3 regions of the Desulfocicer niacini genome follow, and region 1 is predicted to be linked to each of the others. Evidence: riboswitches for the same ligand, from Rfam matches in the RefSeq annotation. Region 1 holds a riboswitch; each other region holds the start of a gene.

Region 1 (4,427 bases):
GTCACCTCCCCGCCCTTCACAAAAAATTAAAAGAATTATTAAAAGAATTATAAGGACAATAAGTAAAATTTACGGAGATTGATGGTGGCGGATCAAAAAAAACAACAACACTATTGCCAGGCATTCAATCATATATGGGGAAGTGAGAAAAACCACGAAAACAGGCAAACCCCCAAATCGTAACAACAATCCGGGATTTCCCATTTTTATCCGGCGGGATTATTGCGCCATTTCTTTGTCCACGAGAAATAGCGTCATTTGTCTGGGCAGGTCTTCTGACTTTCCTTACGCTTCAGCAGCCTTCCCACCCGATGTTTTATTCGTTTTCATACCTGAAATAATTTCAGACACATCAAAAAAAACGCATAAAACCTTGGGCAGTGGCACTCCATGCCAAAAACGCTTTTCCCTGTCAACGCCATGGGAAAGAAGGATTACAGCGGCGGGCCCGTCCCCGATTTTAACGGGGTTTCCTGTTCAAAAATCCAGATAAAAACACCATGCATCCATGGTAAATATTCGGCTTAGTCATGTAAATGTTTGGGTCGAGCCTCATATTCACCTGTTGAAAGTTGCGTAACATACTAAGTCTATGTTAGCAGACCAAAACAGATAACGATGGGGCGCGGACCGAATATTTACCCTCCATGGCAGGGTAATCATTGAATTTCCTATGCTTGCAAAAGCACCCAGACGATTTCGGGAGTAACCTTAATCACTATTTTTTAAATTAGTCAATATATTTATTGTTAAGTACCCACACCCTTCAAAACAATAAAACATATCATAAATTGTTTCCCCTCGGACCTTGAAGCAGCTCCGGAAAAGTTTTTTTATCCTTGACTTTTTTGTTATTGGTTTGTAGACAAAGCATTAGTTTTCAGGTGTTTTACTCAAAAGGGAATTCCGTGAAATTCGGAAACGGGCCCGCCGCTGTAATCGAGGACGAACGCTGCAATATGTCACTGGAAAATACTTCCGGGAAGGCGCAGTCAGTAGAATGATCCGAAAGTCAGAAGACCTGCCTGGCAAACAAAAAAAACAGTTTTTGCGATATGCCGTTAAATTCATGGGCTTCATCCCATGGATAGTCTCCATTGCATGACACAGGGATTATGAAATTTTTAATCGGCAATCATTGGATCTTAAGGGGTCAATGAAACTGTTTCAGGGAAATGCCGCATGGGAGTGCTGCTATCCCCATGGGTTCCATGGATAAAAAAGGGAAATCCACGGATTGATATTCGTGGATTTTTTGTATTAATGGGAGCCATGAGCACATCATCATGTCTGAATTAATTAAGGACTGTTTTCTGGCAGCAACCATGTGTTACTTCGTCAGCCTGTTTTTCATCAGCTGCCGTTACAAGACCGGTGCTGTCCTCTTTTTGATCATGGGGTGTCTGTGTAATGCCCTCTCCCTGGTAATACGATACTACATTTCCTTCCCGCTGCTTCCCCTTTACCAGGGTTCCTATTTCATTCCCTGCATTGTTGGCCTGTTATACATCCGCCCTCTTTTATCCCGGAAAGGCCACCTGGTTCAACCATTATTGGTATCCTGTCTGGCGGCAACGGCATTATTATTTCCCAATGACTACTATCTTCCATTTTTACAGTTTAAAACGCCGTTTTCGCATCTTTTCTTTCTCTTTGGTGTAATGGGAAAAGCCCTGTTTTTAATGACCGGTGTCACTGCATTCTTGATCTTAACCGGACAAAAAGATTCAACCGACACAAAAAAAATGATCCACATTGCCATGTGGGGATTTTTTTTCTGGACATTGTCCATTTTTTCCGGTGCCATATGGTCTTATCTGGGATGGGGTTCCCCCGTGATATGGGATGATCCCATTTTGACAAGCACCATGGCGATGTGGCTCTATTATATCCTGTTTCTTCACCTTCACCTAACCCAATTGCATGGACCCAGGCCCAGGGCCATCCTGGCTCTGGCAGGAGCATTTGGCACTTTTTTCACCACCTGCCTGCCGGAACTTGGCATATTTAGATTACCGGGAGGATTCTTTTGAAAATACACCACCGCATTTGGCATTTCTGGGGCCATATTAACCTTACCCTGGTCATCATCGCTTTAATGATGGTGGACCTGTTTGCCGGATATTCCCCACTTAAACATCATCCTGAACTCTTTACTCCCATCAACGACATAGGTTTTTACCAATGGGCCGGTTCCTACGGCAGATATTATCTAAAATACACCGCCTGGCTTTTCATTCTGGTGGGTCTGCTTTCATGCCTGTCCATCAACACCTTTGTATGCACCACCCACCGCATGGTCATCTTAATCAAAAAACGCAATGCATTTCCGACAAGATTTCGATTTTTATTGCGGCTCTCCCCTCACATCATGCATTATAGCATGCTGATCATGTTTTCGGGGTATCTCATCAGTTATCTATGCACCGGAACCCATATGGGCAAAATTCTACTGCCGGGAAAATCCATCTCCATTGATTCCCCTGCCTGCACCATTACACTGCAAACGCTTTCCATATACTATTATAAGGGAAAACGCATCGCCCACATGGAAAAAAGAGCCATTGATATCAAGGCAGTGGTGACAATTAAAAATGGTCACACAGAAAAAACCGCCCTGCTTGATTTTAACCAGCCCATCTATCTTTCTCCCATCTCCATTCATTTAAAGGATTTTGCCCCCAAAACAGACGGGGGGATGAATCGGAAACAGTTTATCCATGTAATTATCAAAAATGATCCGGGGAAATATTATTATTTTATCGGCATGTTGCTTTTCACCTTGGGGTTATTTCTCTACCTCTGGGAAAAACTGATCCCTTCCAGTCGATCCTTTATAGGCCAGTCCACCAGTCAAACAACTGGTATTCAATAGCCAAACAATCCAATTCCTTCCCAGGTTCTACAGAGCCTTGGGCAGGGGAATATCGTAAATAACGCCGCTGGCACCGGTAATCCCCACAATGATTGATTTTGTCATTTTGCTTTCTCCTCTTTTTAGAGTGTACACTTTGTACATGATCGCAGATGATGGGAATAAAAAATAGGCATCTTTCACGGCGACTTTACACTTTCTGGAGTCCAAGTTTATTTTTCAGGTGTTTCTCCCCAAAAAGTGTAAACTATTTTTATGGGGATGTGAAGGATGCCTTCTTTTGCCGAAATAACGCGAAATTCACAGATAAAAATCAAACAAATGCCTAATTAATCCTCCTCTCCCCAGGCCTTTGCACTACGGCGTACCTTTTTACGAACGATTGCCCACTCATTGCCGACATTGAACATGGATTCTGGTATGGCCTTAAGCATTTTTTGATACAGGGATAAGGGAACCGTGAAGGTCAACTCATCCGTTTTTAAATATTTTCTTGCCGAAGGATCGAAACCACCGAGTACGGCTTTTTCCATTCCCTGTTCTTGATAGTGAAGCGGCCAAGACAGAATATTGGTGCACCCTGCACCAAACGGGGACATCACACTGTCCACCTCTCCCGTGGTAAACGTCGTATGGGTGAAAAGGCCGGTCAGCACTTCTGGCCGGGCAAAAAAAATGATAAACTCCGGTTTTTCATCGTCCACAAATAAAGATAATGGCTTGAAAATACAATATTTTGCCGGTGCGTTGCGGGGATTCACCTTGTCAAGAAATTTCCTCATCGATTCGGGAGAAGGCAGGTATCGTTCTCCATGAATGGGTGTCCCTTCAAACCCTGTGGTCACATAATGCTCAATGAATCTGAGGTTGGGTTTCATCATGGAGCAGTAAAAAACACCTCCGGGGCATCCGTAATTTTCTGAGGATATATAGGCGGCGCAGTGTTTTTTTCTGGCCAGCCAGATATTACCGATAACGCAGGAAAAAGTCTTAAAAACGGCCTGCATATCCACCTTCCCCTGATCTTCCAGTTCACGCGAGATGGGGACTCCAGATTTAGGGCCAAAGGATTTTTCTGGTTTGATGTCATCGTAATATACACCAAAAGGTTCTTCGTCCAAACCCAAATGATCCAGAAATACTTTTGTATCTTCAAGCATTGATTTAAAATTCATTTTGCCTCCTTTATGTTGTGCATACAACTATCAGGTCATTTTTTTATACCTGCCTGTTAAACCCCATTATTCAGGTTTGATATGATGTGTAGCAGGACGGACTGGCAGGCCGCTGCATTCCCGCATTCAATAAAACAAGAATGGCGCCCCATTGTTCAGCGGTCATGTCTATATTCGCTAATTTGAATCGTGCTGCAAGCGTATTGCTTAACAGCCCATTGACCAATCCGCTTAAATGTGCCAAAGATTTATTGTGATCATAATCAAACATTATATTTGGTTGCACACACAACCTAATGAATTATGTCAAATATTTTAATCCCGGCTTGCCGCTGTCAGTTTATCCTGTAAAAAGGGTTGACCTCAATGCCCTCCTG
Region 2 (4,427 bases), on a different contig from region 1:
CGGAACTGGCCGTTATTCTGGCCAAGCTGGGATGCGATCTGGTGGTGTGTTCCGAAAAAACCCTTTCCTGGAAAAACTTACTTTTAAGCCGCATGCGAACCGTGAATGGTGTGGCCGTAGCCACCTGTGCCCGTAACGCTGCTGAAATTACCTGTATGCAGGGGCTCCACGGCGGTCGGGACCATCAATACCAGGACCACCCCGGGATATGCAGCTATCAACTTGATACCGCAGGAACCCGGAAAAAATATTTTGACTATTGCATTGATTATGATTTGTTATTGAAACCCAGCGCATCCACACAAAAAAAAGTGGATTGTACCGATTAATCAAAAAACGCAATGCATTGCCGACAACATTTCGATGTTTATTGCGGTTAAAAAGCCGTCACCAACTTCCATGCCACGCTGCCAGCGCCTAAGCCAGACCGTGCCCGGCATACGGTGACGTCCAAAACCTTTTTTAGATCATACAGCCCACATTGACCGCACAAGCAAAGTATTCTATAACCCGGTGAACAGAAAATAAAGGCAGGAATAAAAAAGGGCCGGGGTATCATGTCATCTATATTTTTAAGCACGTTCGGAACTATATTCAACGCGATTTTTCAATTGTCGCTCATTTCCACGGCAGCCGGGCTACTGGTGCGCAAGCAGGTGGTATCCCAAGAGCAGGTCCAGGCGGTGTCCACGCTTACCGTCAATGTGTTTCTACCCTGTCTCATTGTTTCCACAACAATTACCCGTTTTGATCCGGGACAATTTACCTTTTGGTGGGCATGGCCCCTTTCCGGTGTGGGACTGTTTGCGGCAGGGACTCTGTTTACGGCCCTTCTGACCCGGATAAAGGTGGAAAAACGACATCTTATTCCCATAGCCTCCATACAAAACGGTATTTACTTTGTTCTGCCCATTGGTCAGCTCCTCTACCCGGATCAGTTTGACATGTTCGCCCTGTACTGTTTCCTGTTGGTTACCGGTATGACTCCCTTGACCTGGAGCGTGGGCAAGGTGCTGGTCACCGGCAAATCAACGGTTGATATTCACTGGCGGGATTTCATCACTCCACCCCTGGTGGCCACACTGATACCGCTTTTACTGATTTTTACAGGCCTTTCCACCATGGTACCCGCCCCGGCAATCCGTGCAATGAATTTCCTCGGACAAGCCACCGTCCCCCTGGCCGTATTTATCCTGGGCGCCACCATCGGAACAATTTCACTCCGACAAATGCCTCCCCTGGGGGATATTCTCACGGTGGCCTTGGTCAAGTTCATGCTGATTCCCGCAACGGTTCTGGGTATTTTGTATTTCACCGGCATATATGCCACCATGCCTTTGTTCAGCAGTATGATGATCCTTCAATCATCCTCTCCTCCGGCCACAAATTTAATCCTCATGATAAAACATTATGGTGGAGATACCCAGACCGTCAGCAGCATGATGCTGGTACAATACCTTTTGGCGCTGCCCGCCATGCCCCTGTGGCTGGCCCTATGGCATATACTGATTCAATAGCCATGATCATTGAAAATAGCATTTAAAATAGGATTTTGATTTTACCATATTTTTTGCTTGACATTACAGTGCTCAGGGTTAGAATCATCTGATGTACAGGTGCTGAAGTAAAGCATAACAGGGAACCACGTTAGACTCGTGGACGGACCCACCGCTGTGACCGGGGACGAAAGCTGCAATTATACCACTGACCATATGGTTGGGAAGGTGCGGCCGTTAGATTGATCCGGAAGTCAGAAGACCTACCTGTGCCAAGCGGGCTTGCATTTTAATGCAACGAATCGCCCGGCGAAGTATCTAAGGATAAAAAAGGGAAATCCCTGGATTGAAAATCATTTCGGTCCGGGGATTTTTGTTTTTCCGGACAGACCATTTATTGTGATGAACTATTTTTATTTTAGGGAGTCAGATTTTATTGATTTACCATTTTTCAAGCCCAGGCCGTTGTATCCTGTGGGTGTTGCCTTGGGTAAACGGTAAATTGAAAACTGCTGAGTCCCTTAAAATGATATCATCATGATAAAAGCCGCCTACCTAAAATGGAGACCGAGGCTATGAATAAAGGCTTACTCATGGTAAACACGGGAAACGGTAAAGGAAAAACCACCGCAGCACTGGGACAAACATTCAGGGCTCTGGGACATGGTAAAAAAATCTGCATCATTCAGTTTATCAAGGGAAACTGGAAATACGGTGAACTCTTTTCCATGGAAAGATACATGGATCTGGTGGATTTTTATGTCATGGGAAACGGTTTTACCTTTAAATCCGATGACCTGGAAAAAGATCGTACCATTGCCCTCAAGGGATGGGATCTGGCCAAAGAAAAACTTTCCTCCAGCGACTACTTCATGGTGCTTCTGGACGAACTTACCTACCTTATGACTCTGGGGTTTCTGGACACAGATACCATCCTGGATGGCATCACTCACAGAAGAAAAGATCTCCATGTGGTGGTCACCGGACGATATGCCCCCAAAAAACTCATTGAAACGGCAGATCTTGTGACGGATATGCAGGAGGTCAAACATCCATACCAGAATGGAATTATGGCACAAAAAGGAATCGAATTTTAACCATATGAAAATAGCCATTTATGGAAAAGGTGGTATCGGCAAATCCACTATTTCAGCCAATCTTTCTGCGGCCCTTGCCCATGGCGGTAAAAAGGTGCTGCAGATCGGATGCGATCCCAAGCACGACTCCACCCGATTGCTTCTGGGGGGAAAACGCATCATGACGGCCCTGGATTACATGAAAAACACCCCTGTGGCACTGCAGCACCTGAGCCAGGTTCTTCATGTGGGATACAAAGGAATTGTCTGCGCCGAGGCCGGTGGCCCGGAACCCGGCGTGGGGTGCGCCGGACGGGGCATTTTAAGCACCTTTGCCCTGTTTGAGCGCCTTGGCCTTGATATGAATGCCTTTGATGTGGTGGTGTATGATGTGCTTGGTGATGTTGTATGCGGTGGATTTGCAGTTCCCCTGAGGCGGGGATTTGCCGACACCGTCTATGTGGTGACCTCCGAGGAGTTCATGTCCATTTATGCGGCCAATAATATCCTTAAGGGGGTTAAAAATTTTGATGAAGGAGGCCCCCGCCTTGCGGGTCTGATTCTCAACAGCAGGGGGAGCGAAGAAAACAGACACTCCGTGGAAGGCTTTGCCCAAAATGTCAGGCTTCCCGTAAAACAGGTAATACCCAGAAGTGATTTATTCAGAAAAGCTGAAATGATGGAAACAACAGTGGTGGAAAGCTTTCCCGACTCCATGGAGGCCCAGGCTTTTCATGACCTTGCCCGGGATGTTCTGGAAAACCGCACCTTTTATCCTGCCCGGTTCCTCGATGAAGACTTTCTTGAACAGCTTGTCCTGCAAAAGAAGATCCCACAGACAAAGACACAAAACACAGCCCCGGCCCCACCGCCAAATAGTGATGAAAAACCGACGGAGAAAATATTCCAGGTCAAACCCGGAAGTCAAAAACCGGTTTTTTTGTCCAAAAGCCTGCTCAACCGGGAGCCCCTGCACGGCTGCGCATTTTCCGGGGCTCTTGCCACCACAACCCAGATCAAAGACACCATCACAGTGGCCCACGGCCCGAGAAGCTGCACCAACATTGCCTGCCAGGCCATTTTATCGGCAGGGTTCAGGTTGTTTACCCAGAAAAAGATACTGCTGGAACACCAGGTGGCCCCGGCGGTGATATCGTCGGACATGGATGAATCCGTGGTGATTTACGGAGGAAAAGACAAGCTTGTGAACACCCTTGAACAGGCCATGGCACAAAATCCCAAAGCCGTATTTCTGATTACCACCTGCCCCTCTGGGGTCATCGGAGATGATCCCCTTGCCGCCATCAATGAAATTCGGAACCGATATCCCCATGTACCGGTGATCCCAATAACATCAGATGGTAACCTTCAGGGGGATTACATGCAGGGTGTCATCAATGCCTGCATGGAGGGAGCCGCAGCATTGATGGATAAAACCGTTAAGCCCCAATCCCATTGTGTAAATATACTGGCGGAAAAAAATATCGCCTTTAACGCAGAGACTAATTTTAACACCGTTGTGGCACTACTTGGGGCTATGAATATTAGTGTCAATTGCCGGTTTGTCAGAAACACCTCCGTGGATCAATTGAAAAACTTTACGAAAGCCCCCCTAAATCTGCCAGCTTACACCGACTATCTGGGGCGACTCATGGCTAAATTCATTGATAAGCAACTGGGAATTCCCACGGCAAAACGTCCCTTTCCCGTGGGATTTTCCGAAAGTGCTGTCTGGGTCAGGGAAATTGCCGAATTCTTCAATGAACCCATGGCGGGGGAAAAAATCATTGATACCCATCAAAAACACTATGACACCATGATTGCCAAATATGGGGATACCCTCAAGGGAAGACGA
Region 3 (4,427 bases), on a different contig from region 1:
AACTTGTCTCCAAGGGTTTTATCTGCCCAGGAAAGATGATTGGAATCATCCGGGGTGGCAAAGGGACGGTCTGCAATACGTGCGCTGTAATACTGGGTATTGTCTTCCCCATAGGTAAAAGAAGCCTCGGCCTCCGTGTCATAAGGAATTTTGGTAATATAGTTGATGACACCGGTCTGAGCAAGAGTTCCGTAAAGGGCGGAAAAAGGCCCCCGGACCACCTCAATTTTTTCCACATCATTCATGGGAATGGCCCCTGTGTGATAGTACTGGCCGTAATCGTACCAGTTGAGTCCGTCAACCATGACAAGAGCCCTGTTCCCCCGGATCATCGGGCGGGACCAGTAATCGGCCAGCCCCCTGTATTGACGGGGGTAAATCCCCTCTGTTCGGAACAGGGGTTTGAAGGGATGTTCCGAGTTAAAGGCTGAAATTTCGTTTTCGTAAATAACTGACACCGAGGCAGGTGAATCCAGTGGAGCTTTGGGGTTTTCGTGGCGATAACCGTCATTGTCTCAAGCTCAACACTTTTACCAGATTCTAAAAGTTTCGATTCAAATGCCCGATTCGTTTCATCCAAAGCCCAGCCCGGAGAATACAGACAAAGAGAAATGAAAACCACAACTACACACAATATATTTTTTATTATTTTCATCTTTTTTTCCTTATTCAAGCGTCATGAATAAACACAATCATTTATTTCCACACACAATAAAAAAAATGGGGGATAATTTTTTAGTAACCCCATAGGGATTAACCCTGAAATAGTGACGAGTATCACAGGGGGAAATTTGATTGAATCCGGCTTTTTGCATCAGACGACCCGCATCTTTAAGGGTTACCCCCTCATAAAGAGGAAGGGAGCGGATCAGGCCGGCATAATAAGAAAAAAAACGGTATGAAATCAGGCTGCGGGTCTTAAAGAATCCTTTTACCGTGTTTAAAACCAGGTGATGAATTCGGGACCAGGTGATATTACGCCAGTACCCGTCGGAAATAATGATACGTCCCCCCGGTTTCAACACCCGATACCATTCCTGTATGGCCGTTTCCGGATCAGGAAGGGTCCACATAAGGTTCCTGGTAACGACCACATCAAAGGCATCATCTCCAAATGGGAGATTCTCTGCGTCCCCTGTCTGAAAATCAATACAAAGCCTCATTTTGTCAGCTTGCCGCCTGGCACGCTCAATCATGCCAGGGGAAATATCAATCCCGGTGACTTCAAAGCCCGCCTGGGCAAGATAAAATGCCAACTGACCGGGACCTGTACCAACATCAAGCGCTTTAAGCCCTTCTCCTCGCACATGGCTCACCAGGTCGTTGATGGTGGACTTCCAGTCGCTAACTGTCTCGATTGACTTGGCCCGGTCCATTTTGTAGCTCGCACTTCTCCAATTCCAGTATCTTTGAATCTGATTTTTCAGTCTGTCCATACAGCAGGCTCCTATTAATTGTTTCCATCTCAATGGTATTAAGCAGCATGCCAAAAAAAAACCACAAAGATTCGGCATACAGTAAACGGCTGAACCTTCATGGTTAATTTTTTTTTATATATAACCGCCACGGGCGGGCCACATTCTCACCGGCCTTGCCCACAACGAGGCATAAAAGAATGTTAAAACGACCTACTTTTTCATATAAAAAGGCTACGGACAGACTGTCCAGCCTTATCCGTTACTTGGCTTAAAAACCCCAAGCTTCCTGTTAATCCGGAAATTTCATTAAATCGTAAAACCCAATATACGATATACGATTTTTTTGTCTTCAGACAAAATTTTTCTTTCTATAATAAATCAGAAACGGGCTGTCAAGCAGATCCGTAAATTAGCTACTTAAAACTCAAGGGCCAGTTGAAAGGTCAGACTATCAACATCTTCACCGCTTCCACCATCGGAAGTGTCATAATCCTCTGCGCTTGCGTACTCCACTGCAGCGGAAAAATAATCGTTGAAAGCCATGCCCACGGAACAAAGAATTTTGGATTCAGGCAAAATATCCACAGCATCTTCAGATGCCTGATATGCCAGGGCAAAGATGGTTTCTTTTCCGGCCAGATCAACGGCATATCCCAGCTCAAGGGCCCAGACTGCAGGGGCATCTATTGCGGTACCGTCGCCAAAATCAGCATCATCACCTGCAGCAACATACTCTGCCATAAAAGAGACAGGCCCCATGCATGCAAGTGCATGGAGGGAGTAACCATCCACATACTCAACGAGTCCTGCATGATCGTCTGCCACTTCACTGAGTCCACCGGATTCAAAGATATTGTTTATCCAGTCCGCACCGGCAGCCAGGGTAAAGGCTTCGGATTCATATTCATAGGCAAGGGAAGCACCAAAACAGCTGATATCGTCATCTTCATCAATTTCATCGATGTCACCGTTAAATGTATATGCAGCAGCACTGACACCGCCCATGTTGATACCCACTTGAATCGCTGTGTCTGCGGTTTCTCCCAGATCCTGGGTCATGGGATCTGAAATCATATTAGTTTCATATATACCAAAGGGAACGTACAATTTGCCAACCTGAATATAATAAGGTATGCTGTCAGAATCACCCAGCTTAACATGGGCCTCATCAAAGATCATCTCTTCGGCATCGTCATCCCAGGAAAAAAGCACAAATCCAGTCAACCAATCTGTGGGGGCTGCTTCCAATCCCACTTCCGCCGTGGCAAGAGAAATATCGCTGCTATCTTCATCATCCACCCCGTTATCCTCAAAACCAACTTCAACCTCAATGCAACCGGACAGATCAATTTTACCCGGATTGATTTCACCCAGATCCATGGCAAATCCCGTGCTGCCCATGCAGATCATTGCAAAAAGTACAGTTATAGTATAACCAATGCCTTTTTTGCTGCCTGCTCCTTTTGTCCTTTGTTTCATCTTTACGCTCCTTTAAACTCCTGTTTTTTTATAAACGCCTGTTTCTTTAACGGACAACAAACAACATGTACGGTGATTGATGGTGGCGATGCACAAGGCATTCGTTGACACCATTACCAGGTATCAACCATAGGGGCGATGGAAAAACAACAAAGACAGGCAACACCCCGAACCGTAACAATAATAACGATCCAGGATGTCCCATTTTTATCCGGAGGGATCATTGCGCAGTTTCTCTGTCCACGGGAAAAAACGCATCTTGCCTGGGCAGGTCTTCTGACTTTCCGTCCTCTTCAGCAGCCTTCCCACCAGGCCTTTCATCCGTTTTCATATCCCCAAAGTGCAGGACAATGCAAAAAAAACGTTTAAAAAGCACAAAGCAGTGGCATAAAATGCCGAAGTGATTTTCCCTTTAAATGTCAAGAGAAAAAGGATTACAGCGGCGGGCCCGTCCCCGATTTTCACGGGGTTCCCTGTTGGGAAATCAAAAAAAGTCTACCACGCCGTCATGGAAGGTCACTATTTGGATTTCCCTATGCTTTTTACAAAGCACCCAGACAATTTTGACAGAAACTTTAACCACTCTTTTTCTCAATAGTCAACAGATTTATTGCCGTATACCCATTATGATGTTGCGCAAAGATCAATTAAAAAGATACGATATTTGACTTTAATATTTGCTTGACATTAAAGCCAGCTGGAGTAATATATCTCGCTGTACAGGTGCTGAAGTAAAGCATAAGGGAGTTCATAGAAAACAATCTATCCAAATTTAATTAAAGACACCTGCAATTAAAGGATCTTTACTGTACAAATGGGTAGTTTTATTCTTGTGAAATCCATAACAGGGAACCACGTTAAAATCGTGGACGGGCCCACCGCTGTGACCGGGGACGAAAGCTGCAAAATGCCACTGACCATTTGGTTGGGAAGGTGCGGCCGGTAGATTGATCCGGAAGTCAGAAGACCTACCTGTACAGAGCGGGCATATACTTTATGGAAAAAGTCGCCCGGTGAAGTATCTAAGGATAAAAAAGGGAAATCCCTGGATTGAAAATTATTTCGGTCCGGGGATTTTTGTTTTTCCGGACAAGCCATTTAATGAGAAAGTTCCGGCAAAACCCACAGGACTTTCAAGCTTCGTTGTGGGTGTGTACCAAGGTGAAAATGGTCCACCCATGGCGGTTATTTTGAGGAGAAATCATCATTATGAAGCGTTGGATTGCCACCTTTTTTACAGCAGTTATTGCGACGATATCCTTGCCTGCCTGGGGACAAACTGTTCCCGAACCAAAAACATCCGTACTGGACACCATGGTGGTGACCGCAGGAAGGGTGAAAGAAAAAAAAGAAGATGTCACCACCAACATCACCGTGATCACCCAGAAAGAAATTGAGCAGACCTTTGTCCAGGATCTGGGAGATCTTTTGTCCAGACAGGGATTCATGATCCGTGAATATCCCAATTCCCTGGTATCTGTTTCCGTAAGGGGATTCAGCACAGAAACCCATGGGAACGATCTGGCAAGC

The links. Region 1 has a riboswitch for cobalamin ahead of ccsA (cytochrome c biogenesis protein CcsA). Riboswitches for the same ligand answer to the same signal wherever they lie in the genome.
Region 2: another riboswitch for cobalamin. It lies ahead of cobO (cob(I)yrinic acid a,c-diamide adenosyltransferase); the one in region 1 lies ahead of ccsA (cytochrome c biogenesis protein CcsA).
Region 3: another riboswitch for cobalamin. It lies ahead of ACYQ2M_RS15595 (LbtU family siderophore porin); the one in region 1 lies ahead of ccsA (cytochrome c biogenesis protein CcsA).

Annotation. Positions count from the first base shown of each region.
Region 1 covers NZ_BAAHYK010000032.1:5,869-10,295, forward strand. The annotation lists cobalamin riboswitch at 249-504, opposite strand; cobalamin riboswitch at 866-1,043, shown strand; gene ccsA (cytochrome c biogenesis protein CcsA) at 1,287-2,033, shown strand; gene ACYQ2M_RS16725 (hypothetical protein) at 2,030-2,875, shown strand; gene ACYQ2M_RS16730 (DUF169 domain-containing protein) at 3,205-4,050, opposite strand; gene ACYQ2M_RS16735 (helix-turn-helix domain-containing protein) at 4,347-4,427, shown strand, end outside.
Region 2 covers NZ_BAAHYK010000028.1:20,431-24,857, reverse strand. The annotation lists gene ACYQ2M_RS15560 (carbon-nitrogen hydrolase family protein) at 1-329, shown strand, start outside; gene ACYQ2M_RS15555 (AEC family transporter) at 558-1,517, shown strand; cobalamin riboswitch at 1,598-1,781, shown strand; gene cobO (cob(I)yrinic acid a,c-diamide adenosyltransferase) at 2,057-2,593, shown strand; gene ACYQ2M_RS15545 (nitrogenase component 1) at 2,598-4,427, shown strand, end outside.
Region 3 covers NZ_BAAHYK010000028.1:35,054-39,480, reverse strand. The annotation lists gene ACYQ2M_RS15605 (TonB-dependent receptor) at 1-458, opposite strand, end outside; gene ACYQ2M_RS15600 (class I SAM-dependent methyltransferase) at 693-1,436, opposite strand; gene ACYQ2M_RS15595 (LbtU family siderophore porin) at 1,836-2,897, opposite strand; cobalamin riboswitch at 3,147-3,415, opposite strand; cobalamin riboswitch at 3,697-3,887, shown strand; gene ACYQ2M_RS15590 (TonB-dependent receptor plug domain-containing protein) at 4,107-4,427, shown strand, end outside.